4 regions of the Chryseobacterium sp. 22543 genome follow, and region 3 is predicted to be linked to each of the others. Evidence: riboswitches for the same ligand, from Rfam matches in the RefSeq annotation. Region 3 holds a riboswitch; each other region holds the start of a gene.

Region 1 (2,205 bases), on a different contig from region 3:
TCTGCCACTTTTTGTTTGGCAAAAGCCAGCCAGTTTTTAATTTCCGGATTAAGTGTGGTTTCAAAATCCAGATCACAAGGTGAATGAAGTAATGAAGAGGAAGGAGCAATTAAAACCCTTTCAGATCCTAATTTCTCAACTGCTTTTTGAATGAAAGACAAAGACTTTTCATAATCATTTTTCCAGATATTTCTTCCGTCAACCACACCCAATGAAAGACTTAAGCTTTCCGGAATACCATTCAGAATATCATCTAACTGTTCAGGGTTTCTAACCAAATCAATGTGTAAAGTATTCACAGGAAGTGAGGTGGCAAGTGGCCAATTATCATTTAATCCTTCAAAATAAGTGGCAACAATAAATTTCAGTTTTGGGAAACGTTTTCTTATTTCAGCGTAAACAAAATGATAAGTTTCTTTCGCTTTCTCCGTTAAGTCCAACGCTAAAAACGGTTCATCAAACTGAATCCACTCTGCGCCCTGCTCCTGAAGTTTTGTTAAGATATCTGTATATACGGGAAGAAGATTTGCAGCCAGATCCAGTTTATCAAATCCTTCTTCTTTCTCTTTTCCTAACAACAGATAAGAAACCAGTCCGATAATGACCGGTTTTGCATTGATTCCTGCCTGCTTTGCTCCTGCAAATTCATTGAAAATTTTATCTGAACTCAGTTTAAACTGTTGATTTTTATAAAACTCGGGAACGATATAGTGATAATTGGTATCAAACCATTTTGTCATTTCCATCGCTGTGATATCCAGTCCTTCTTTCTGATATCCTCTTGCCATGGCAAAATAAAGATCCAGCTCAGAATTGTTTTTTTTAAGCACTACTTCATGATAACGTGTGGGAATTGCCCCTACCACAAGACTCATATCCAATACCTGATCATAATATGAAAAATCATTACAGGGAATAAGGTCTATACCGGCTTCTTTCTGAATGTTCCAGTTTTGGTTACAGATATTTCTGCCCGTATTCAGAAGTTCTTCCAAAAGGATTTTACCTGACCAATATTGCTCGCAGGCTTTTTTGAGTTCTCTTTTGCTACCAATACGCGGATAGCCCAGAATGTGAGTTTGCATTTTTTTTACTTTTTAATTAAACTTAATGGTAAAGTCTTTTAAAAATGCTTCGTAATGTTTTAACGGATAAAAATTTCAGGATCATGATATAACAAACAATACAATTCCCTTACAGAGAAAGTGTATAAATCCGATATATCATCTGTATGACCCAAAGCTTCAGACCGCGAAAGCATCGTCAATTCAGTAAAGGCAGGTCTCCTGACTTGTAACAGTTTCCATCATCCTTCCCGCTTTTGGCAGTGGATATATAAGGACAGAAACCTTTGGTATGTTACTTACAGTTGCGCGACAGCTCGTGATTCTCACACGATTCCCTATTAATCTACGTTACGTAAAACCTTTCCTGTTTGATGAAGTATCTCTAAAGAACTGTACTTTTACCTGTAATGATAGTCATCAGTAAAAGTTTTTAATCTTGTGTAAAATTAACAATACAGAATAAACATACAATAAAAGCTAATTAATTAAGCAAAATAAACTTTAAAAAACACAGTAAAAAGCATATAATTCTTTACATTTGACTGTTTTTATAATCTAAAAGAATAATATTCTGTGGAACAACTCGATGATAAGGATGTACAGCTGCTGAGGCTGCTCCAGAAAAATGCAAAACTGACCGTTAAAGAGCTTGCTAAAGAAGTGAACCTCTCCACGTCACCTGTTTTTGAAAGAGTAAAAAGATTGGAACAGGAAGGGTTTGTGAAAAGATATGCCGCTGTTCTTGATGCTGAAAAACTCAACCGTGGGTTTACGGTTTTCTGTCAGATTAAGCTGAAAATTCACGACCGATCTGTAGGTTATGATTTTGTGAAAGAAATTTTAGAAATTGAAGAAGTTGCAGAATGCTACAATATTTCCGGAGATTTTGATTTTCTTCTGAAAGTTCAGGTACGGGATATGAAACATTACCAGGATTTTGTGTTTAATAAACTGGGATCTGTAGATTCTATAGGGAGCACTCACAGTACGTTTGTCATGGCTGAGGTGAAAAACAATCATGGAATCACCATATAATAAAAATGAAAAATTGAGAATTGAAAATGGAAAATGATACTTAACTTAAACCATGCTATTTTCAATTCTCTATCTTCCAATGTATTAATTTCCTTTAAAGTCC
Region 2 (2,205 bases), on a different contig from region 3:
GATTGTAGGGTGGCAGGATGAGCCAACCGGAACAAGAAGCGGTGCAAAATGGCAGGATGGAGTAGAAAGTTTTATTACAGATAATAACGGGAATAATGTAGGAGAAGCAGGCGGAATTTCGGCTGACGGAAATACCATTATAGGATCTGCAAATCCTAATCCTTATGTTTGGAATGCTACAAGCGGGCTGACTTATATAACACATCCTAATGCTTCGTTCAATTTCAAAGGAGGAGCTACAGGAATTTCAGCTGATGGAACACGAGTTATTGGTTTTTACAGAGCATTTGGAGCACCTCCAATGTCGGGAGAAGGTTTTATCTGGACTGCATCTGCCGGAAGAATTAATCTGAATGATTATGCAGTATCCTTAGGAATTGCAACGAATGGAGTAACGATGGGACTTCCTCTGGCGATTTCACAAGACGGAAAGAAAATTGCCGGATCAGGGACGAATGCTTCAGGTCAAATAGTTGCTTTTTATCTGGATACTTCTGAATTCTTATCAGTAAATGATACCGTGAAAGAGAAAAACAGTGTTGGCATTTATCCTAATCCTGTAACTGATGTGCTTTATTTTAAAGGAACAGGAAAAATAGAAAAAGCAGAAATCTATAATATGGTTGGGCAAAGGGTGAAATCGTTCAATACTGTGGAAGGACAAATTGATGTTTCATCTTTATCAAAAGGAGATTATATTCTGCAATACTCTGTGAAAGGAGAAAAACAAGCTTATAAATTCATTAAAAAATAACATATATAAATAGTAAAGTAGTGGGATGATGGCCGTTTTCAATTTTGAAAGCGGCTGTTTTTTATTTGTAAAAGTCTGAAATTTTTGATGTAAAAGCCGGTTTTTTGGCAAATACATATAAAAAACTATCTTTGCAAAAATTTTGGTTTCCAGTATTTTGGAATGAAAAGGGAATTGGGTGTAACTCCCATACTGTCCCCGCAACTGTAAATCGCAATAAAAGTTTCTGCAAACAACCACTGTCTAAAACGGGAAGGAGCAGAATGCGAAAGTCAGGAGACCTGCCAACATTATAATCAAAAAACATATTGCTTTCGGAGGAAAAGTAAAAAAGTATGGATATAAAAAGATCTTTAGTACTGCTTTTTTCATCTTATGGCTGTTTTCTTTTTGGACAAGAGAAAACCATAGACACTATTTATGTCTTCGACAACCAGATGAATAGGGTGAAACTTTTTCATCCCGTAAAAATAATTTCGGCAGAAGAGGCCGAGAAAAACTCCAGTAATCTTTCAGAGCTCCTGAGATTTCAGTCACAGGTTTTTATCAAAGAAAATGGCCGAGGGGCTGTTTCTTCACCATCTTTCCGGGGTACTACCGCTCAGCAGACTGCATTTGTATGGAATGGGATTAATATCAACTCCAGTTTTTTAGGACAGGGAGATATCAATAATATTGCTTTGTTTGGCTATGATCAGATCGGTATAAAAGCCGGCGGTGGAAGTGTAGTCTATGGAAGTGGTGCCATTGGGGGAAGTATTCACCTGAATAATACCCTTGATTTTAATAAAGGTTTCCATGGTTCTTTATTTTCTGAGGTGGCTTCCTTTAATACCTATAATAATTTTGTAAAAGGTTCTTACAGCAATGATAAGTTCAGTTTTAAAGCTTCCGGAAATTATTCTGTAAGTGAAAACAATTATGAGGTAAGCGATCTGAAGTATATCAACAGAAATGGAAATTACTATAATACCACATTCAATGCAGGTGCATCCTATAAAATAACCAACGATCATAAAATTTCGTGGCAAAGCCAGTTTTTCGATTCTTCACAGCATTATCCTGTGTATGAAGAAACGGGAACAAAAACAAAATATAAAACTCAAAGTATAAGAAGCCTTCTTTCCTGGGACTGGAATAAAACTAAGTTCAGCAACTCTTTTAAAGCGGCCTATACAGAAGAAAACTTTCAGTATTTCGGTTCGTTAAACCAGCCTAAATCAAGTGGGGGAACAGGGAAAAACTATATCTTTAAAAATGATTTCAATTATTTTCTGAATTCTAAGTGGAATTTTAATCTTATCGGAGAATTTCAGATCAATAAAGGTGAAGGATATCAGAGCGGAATATCCAGTGTCAGTAGAAATATTGGCTCTGTTTCCGGGTTGCTGAGGTATTTTGCTACTAAAGACCTGCGTTTTGAGGGTGGATTTAAGAAAGATTTTGTGGAA
Region 3 (2,205 bases):
CCGACAAAAGTTTTATATCCAATCCAAAATTTGCAGAATAAATTATAGAAAACATGAAGAAGATTATAGCAATACTATGTTTAATGGTATTTAGCCTGAGCCAGGCAAATCTGGTTAGAGACAGTATGTATATTGCTCAGAATGGCTTTAGCAGAATTGATTTTGATGATGACTGTGATGCATGCGGTTGTGCGGCCGGTAACGGATCATCCGGTTTTGAATCTTTGCTGAATCCACAGTTTATCGGAATCAAATATTTTGCACAGCATTACAAAGCAAAAGAAAATTTATTTGTAAAAGATCTTACACAGGATCAGTATTTTAATACCTTACAGCTTTGGGGAAAAATTCCATTGACTAAAAAACTAAGTGTATATGCAAGTCTGCCATTTCATTTTCATGAAAAAAGGACTATGCAGGGAGATATCAAAATCAACGGAATCGGAGATCTGAACCTGATGGGAATCTATCAGCTAATGAGCTCTAAAGATAATTTCCATCACGTGAGCGGAGGTTTGGGCGTGAAAATTCCTTTGGGAAAGTTTGATGAAAAAGGAGCATCCGGAGTCAATCCGAGTTTTCAGTTGGGAACAGGAAGCTGGGATTATCAGGCGGCTTTGAATTATAAATTTCAAAAGAATAAAGTAGCTGTATTGGTCAATACAGACTATACAATCAAAACGGAAAATAAGAAGAATTACCATTTCGGAAACCAGTGGAACTACGCTGCAACAGGATTTTATCAGGTTGCAGGAAATGAAAAATCTATCTTTTCTGTAAAAACCGGAGTGCAGGGAGAAGTGTATGCTCAGAACAAGCAGTTTGATGAAGCCCTGCCCAATACAGCCGGAAGTGCATTGTATGGGAAGATTGGGTTTGAAGCCTCTTATAAAAAACTGAGCCTGGGAAGTGAACTCATGCTTCCTATGTATACCCATTTGGCTGGTGGTGATATTGAAGCAAAATCCAGATTTAGTATTTTCCTGAATATCGGAATTTAAATAAAACCCCTTTTTAATCATGTTAAAGCTCCTTCGGGAGCTTTAATTGTTTATGAATCATGATTTTAATTGGGGGTTAGGAATAATTTTTTATCTTTGCCGAAATTTGGTGAGCCCTAAAAAGCTCTTAAAAGGGAATCCGGTGAAAATCCGGAACAGACCCGCTGCTGTAAGCTCCGCACCAAGATTTTTGAAGAATATATCCACTGTTTTTTAATGGGAAGGATTTCAAAAATGGAGTAAGTCAGAAGACCTGCCAGAAAATAATCGTTTGACGCTTTCGTGGAATAAAGCTTAGGACATCAATGATTCTGTGCAGTGACAGCTGTGCTTTGTCGTTGTATTCTTATATCCATTAGCGTCTTCATTATCCTAAATGAGCTAATGGCGGCAAAATTAACTATATCTGCAATTCATAAAGCTGTTTTCACAATACTGGTGTTAACATTTCATCTTTTGTCTTCTCAAACCAAAAAAGACAGTGTTCAGGAAGAATCAATCAAAGGGATCAACCTTTACAAGAAAAACTTCAAAGAAATTCTTCCGGCACAAACCCTGCAGGGCGAGCAGCTGGAAAGACTGAACAGTCATTCTGTAGCAGATGCTCTTCGGTATTTTTCCGGTGTTCAGATCAAAGACTATGGAGGGATTGGCGGATTGAAAACCATTAATGTCCGAAGCCTCGGAAGTCAGCATGTAGGCGTTTTCTATGATGGAATTCAACTGGGAAATGCACAGAACGGACTGGTAGATCTGGGAAGATATTCTTTGGATGATCTGGAAGAAATATCATTGTATAACGGGCAGAAAAGCGAGATTTTTCAGCCGGCAAAAGATTTCGGTTCTTCGGGATCTATCTATTTACAGCCTAAAACGCCTGTATTTAAAGGAATAAAGAAAACCAATCTTGTGATAAGAGCAAAAAGTGCCTCCATAGACCTTTTTAATCCGTCATTCCGATTGGAACAGAAAATTTCAGACAGAACTTCTGCCAGCTTCAGTGGAGAATTTCTGCAAAGTGATGGGATTTACAGATTTCGGTATGCCAAGAAATATCCTGATGGACAGCAGGCTTATGATACGATTGCAAAGAGGCAGGACTCAGATATCAAAGCGAAACGTTTTGAAACTTCGTTAAACGGAACTTTAAATAACGGAAGCTGGAATGTAAGAGGCTATGGTTATATTTCAGACCGTGGAATGC
Region 4 (2,205 bases), on a different contig from region 3:
AGATAAAAGGACATAAAATCCACCTTATCACAAGCCAGAGTAATACCTCTGCTTTCAGAAAATGGATTGAAGAATAAAGATTAAATTTTTGACTGAAAATGATATAAAAAAGATCATTTGAAGCCAGAAAATGAGCATCCATTATCGCTAAAAAAAAAGTTTTAAAAAACGCTTCAATTCCAGAATGAAAAACAATAACAAGTAGACAGTTTCTTTGAACTTGTCTGATTTTTTCACGACATATCTTGTGGATTTTGTAACAAAAAATGGGCAGGATAATCTAAATTATAATGTCTGTTGGGTGAAGAATGTATTTTTAATAATAACATAATCAATGGATTATGATTAAATAATTATTGTTTGCATAAAATATCTTTCATGTTTTTATAAAATACCTATATTTACCACCAAGGAGTTCTTAACATCTTCTTTATCAACCGAAACTGGTTACACTTAGCTGTGTCTTAAAAGGGAATCGTGTGCAAATCACGAACTGTCGCGCAACTGTAAGTAACATCAAGGTTTTTATCAAAAAAGGTCCACTGTATACCTCGTTATATGGGAAGGGCGATAAAAACTGTTACAAGTCAGGAGACCTGCCTATTTCGAATTGACGATGCTTTCGCGGTCTGAAGCTTATAGTCAGGTATGATACGATATGGATAACAGTGGGATCAATATATTTTGTCAGCTCGTGTTATTTTTGTGATGCAGATAAGTAGTGGAGCGGTATGCTCTTTCATTATCGTGTATTCATCGTATTTTTCCTTTTCCATATTTTTCTTTCTCACAGGCATTGTGAAGTTTATCAGGAACTTTTTATGAGGATTTAATCAATATAAAAAGTTAAAAAAATGTATCCATTCGATTTCGATTATTCATACAGCAGCAGACTTGGAAATAAACAGATTGGCACGGAGATAATGGCTCTGAATTCCGGATTACAAAAATCGATTAAAACAAATCAGTTACTTTTTGATTTCCTTTTTAACATATCATGCAATGCCGGTAGCTATTGTGATGCCTGTTCATGGTTTTCTGTAAAACAAATTTCAACTAAACAATAAATATTATAATGACTACAAGTGAAAGTTTGAAGTCTCCCGGTATGAAATTTCGGGAGGCCATGCGAAAAGAAAGTCCTCTTCAGATTGTTGGCACCATCAATGCCAATCATGCATTGTTAGCACAGCAGGTAGGTTTTAATGCAATTTATCTTTCAGGAGGCGGTGTTGCTGCGGGTTCTCTGGGGATTCCGGATCTAGGAATTACCACGCTGGAAGATGTATTGATTGATGTTCAGCGTATCACGAATGTTTGCGATGTACCGCTCATGGTAGATGTTGATACCGGATTCGGACCTTCAGCATTCAATGTGGCAAGAACTGTAAAGTCACTGATTAAAGCTGGAGCTGCGGCCCTCCATATTGAAGACCAGGTAGGGGCAAAACGCTGTGGACACCGCCCGGGAAAAGAAGTGGTAACCAAAGAAGAAATGGTAGACAGACTGAAAGCAGCGGTAGATGCCCGTACCGATGAAAATTTTGTAATTGGTGCCCGTACCGATGCATTTGCTAATGAAGGATTGGAAAAAACATTGGAAAGAGCAGCAGCTTATAAAGAAGCTGGAGCAGATTTTATTTTTGCAGAAGCCGTTCCTGACTTAAGCTTTTATCACAAGTTTGTTGAAGCTGCAGGAGTTCCAGTGCTGGCTAATATTACCGAATTCGGGATGATCAGAATGTACACGGTGGAAGAATTAAAAAATGCAGGCGTGGGACTGATCCTTTATCCGCTTTCTGCTTTCCGTGCTGCCAATAAAGCAGCTCAAAATGTATATGAACACCTTCGTAAAGACGGAACACAGATCAATGTATTGGATACTATGCAAACCAGGGAAGAACTCTATCAAAGCATCGGATACTATGACTACGAACAAAAATTAGACAACCTTTTTAAACAAAATAATTGATAATGTCAACTAACAGTGAACCCACATTTAAACCTAAAAAAAGCGTTGCGCTTTCAGGGGTAGCAGCAGGTAATACGGCTCTTTGCAGTGTCGGAAAAAGTGGAAACGATCTCCATTACAGAGGATATGATATTCTGGATCTGGCAGAGAAAGCACAGTTTGAAGAAGTAGCTTATCTTTTGATCTACGGCCAGCTGCCAACCGGAGCACAATTGAAAAACTATAAAGCCAAA

Evidence for each region. Region 3 has a riboswitch for cobalamin ahead of ACTJIP_RS15140 (TonB-dependent receptor plug domain-containing protein). Riboswitches for the same ligand answer to the same signal wherever they lie in the genome.
Region 1: linked by a shared signal. The riboswitch ahead of metE (5-methyltetrahydropteroyltriglutamate--homocysteine S-methyltransferase) and the one ahead of ACTJIP_RS15140 (TonB-dependent receptor plug domain-containing protein) in region 3 are both predicted to bind cobalamin.
Region 2: linked by a shared signal. The riboswitch ahead of ACTJIP_RS03390 (TonB-dependent receptor plug domain-containing protein) and the one ahead of ACTJIP_RS15140 (TonB-dependent receptor plug domain-containing protein) in region 3 are both predicted to bind cobalamin.
Region 4: linked by a shared signal. The riboswitch ahead of prpB (methylisocitrate lyase) and the one ahead of ACTJIP_RS15140 (TonB-dependent receptor plug domain-containing protein) in region 3 are both predicted to bind cobalamin.

What each region holds. Positions count from the first base shown of each region.
Region 1 covers NZ_JBQENH010000002.1:883,624-885,828, reverse strand. The annotation lists gene metE (5-methyltetrahydropteroyltriglutamate--homocysteine S-methyltransferase) at 1-1,085, opposite strand, end outside; cobalamin riboswitch at 1,260-1,445, opposite strand; gene ACTJIP_RS09785 (Lrp/AsnC family transcriptional regulator) at 1,641-2,102, shown strand; gene ACTJIP_RS09780 (enoyl-CoA hydratase/isomerase family protein) at 2,187-2,205, opposite strand, start outside.
Region 2 covers NZ_JBQENH010000001.1:777,406-779,610, reverse strand. The annotation lists gene ACTJIP_RS03395 (T9SS type A sorting domain-containing protein) at 1-754, shown strand, start outside; cobalamin riboswitch at 881-1,057, shown strand; gene ACTJIP_RS03390 (TonB-dependent receptor plug domain-containing protein) at 1,090-2,205, shown strand, end outside.
Region 3 covers NZ_JBQENH010000004.1:143,831-146,035, reverse strand. The annotation lists gene ACTJIP_RS15150 (cytochrome-c peroxidase) at 1-41, shown strand, start outside; gene ACTJIP_RS15145 (transporter) at 54-1,001, shown strand; cobalamin riboswitch at 1,092-1,276, shown strand; gene ACTJIP_RS15140 (TonB-dependent receptor plug domain-containing protein) at 1,386-2,205, shown strand, end outside.
Region 4 covers NZ_JBQENH010000002.1:872,831-875,035, forward strand. The annotation lists gene ACTJIP_RS09740 (LytR/AlgR family response regulator transcription factor) at 1-77, shown strand, start outside; cobalamin riboswitch at 428-618, shown strand; gene prpB (methylisocitrate lyase) at 1,076-1,972, shown strand; gene prpC (bifunctional 2-methylcitrate synthase/citrate synthase) at 1,975-2,205, shown strand, end outside.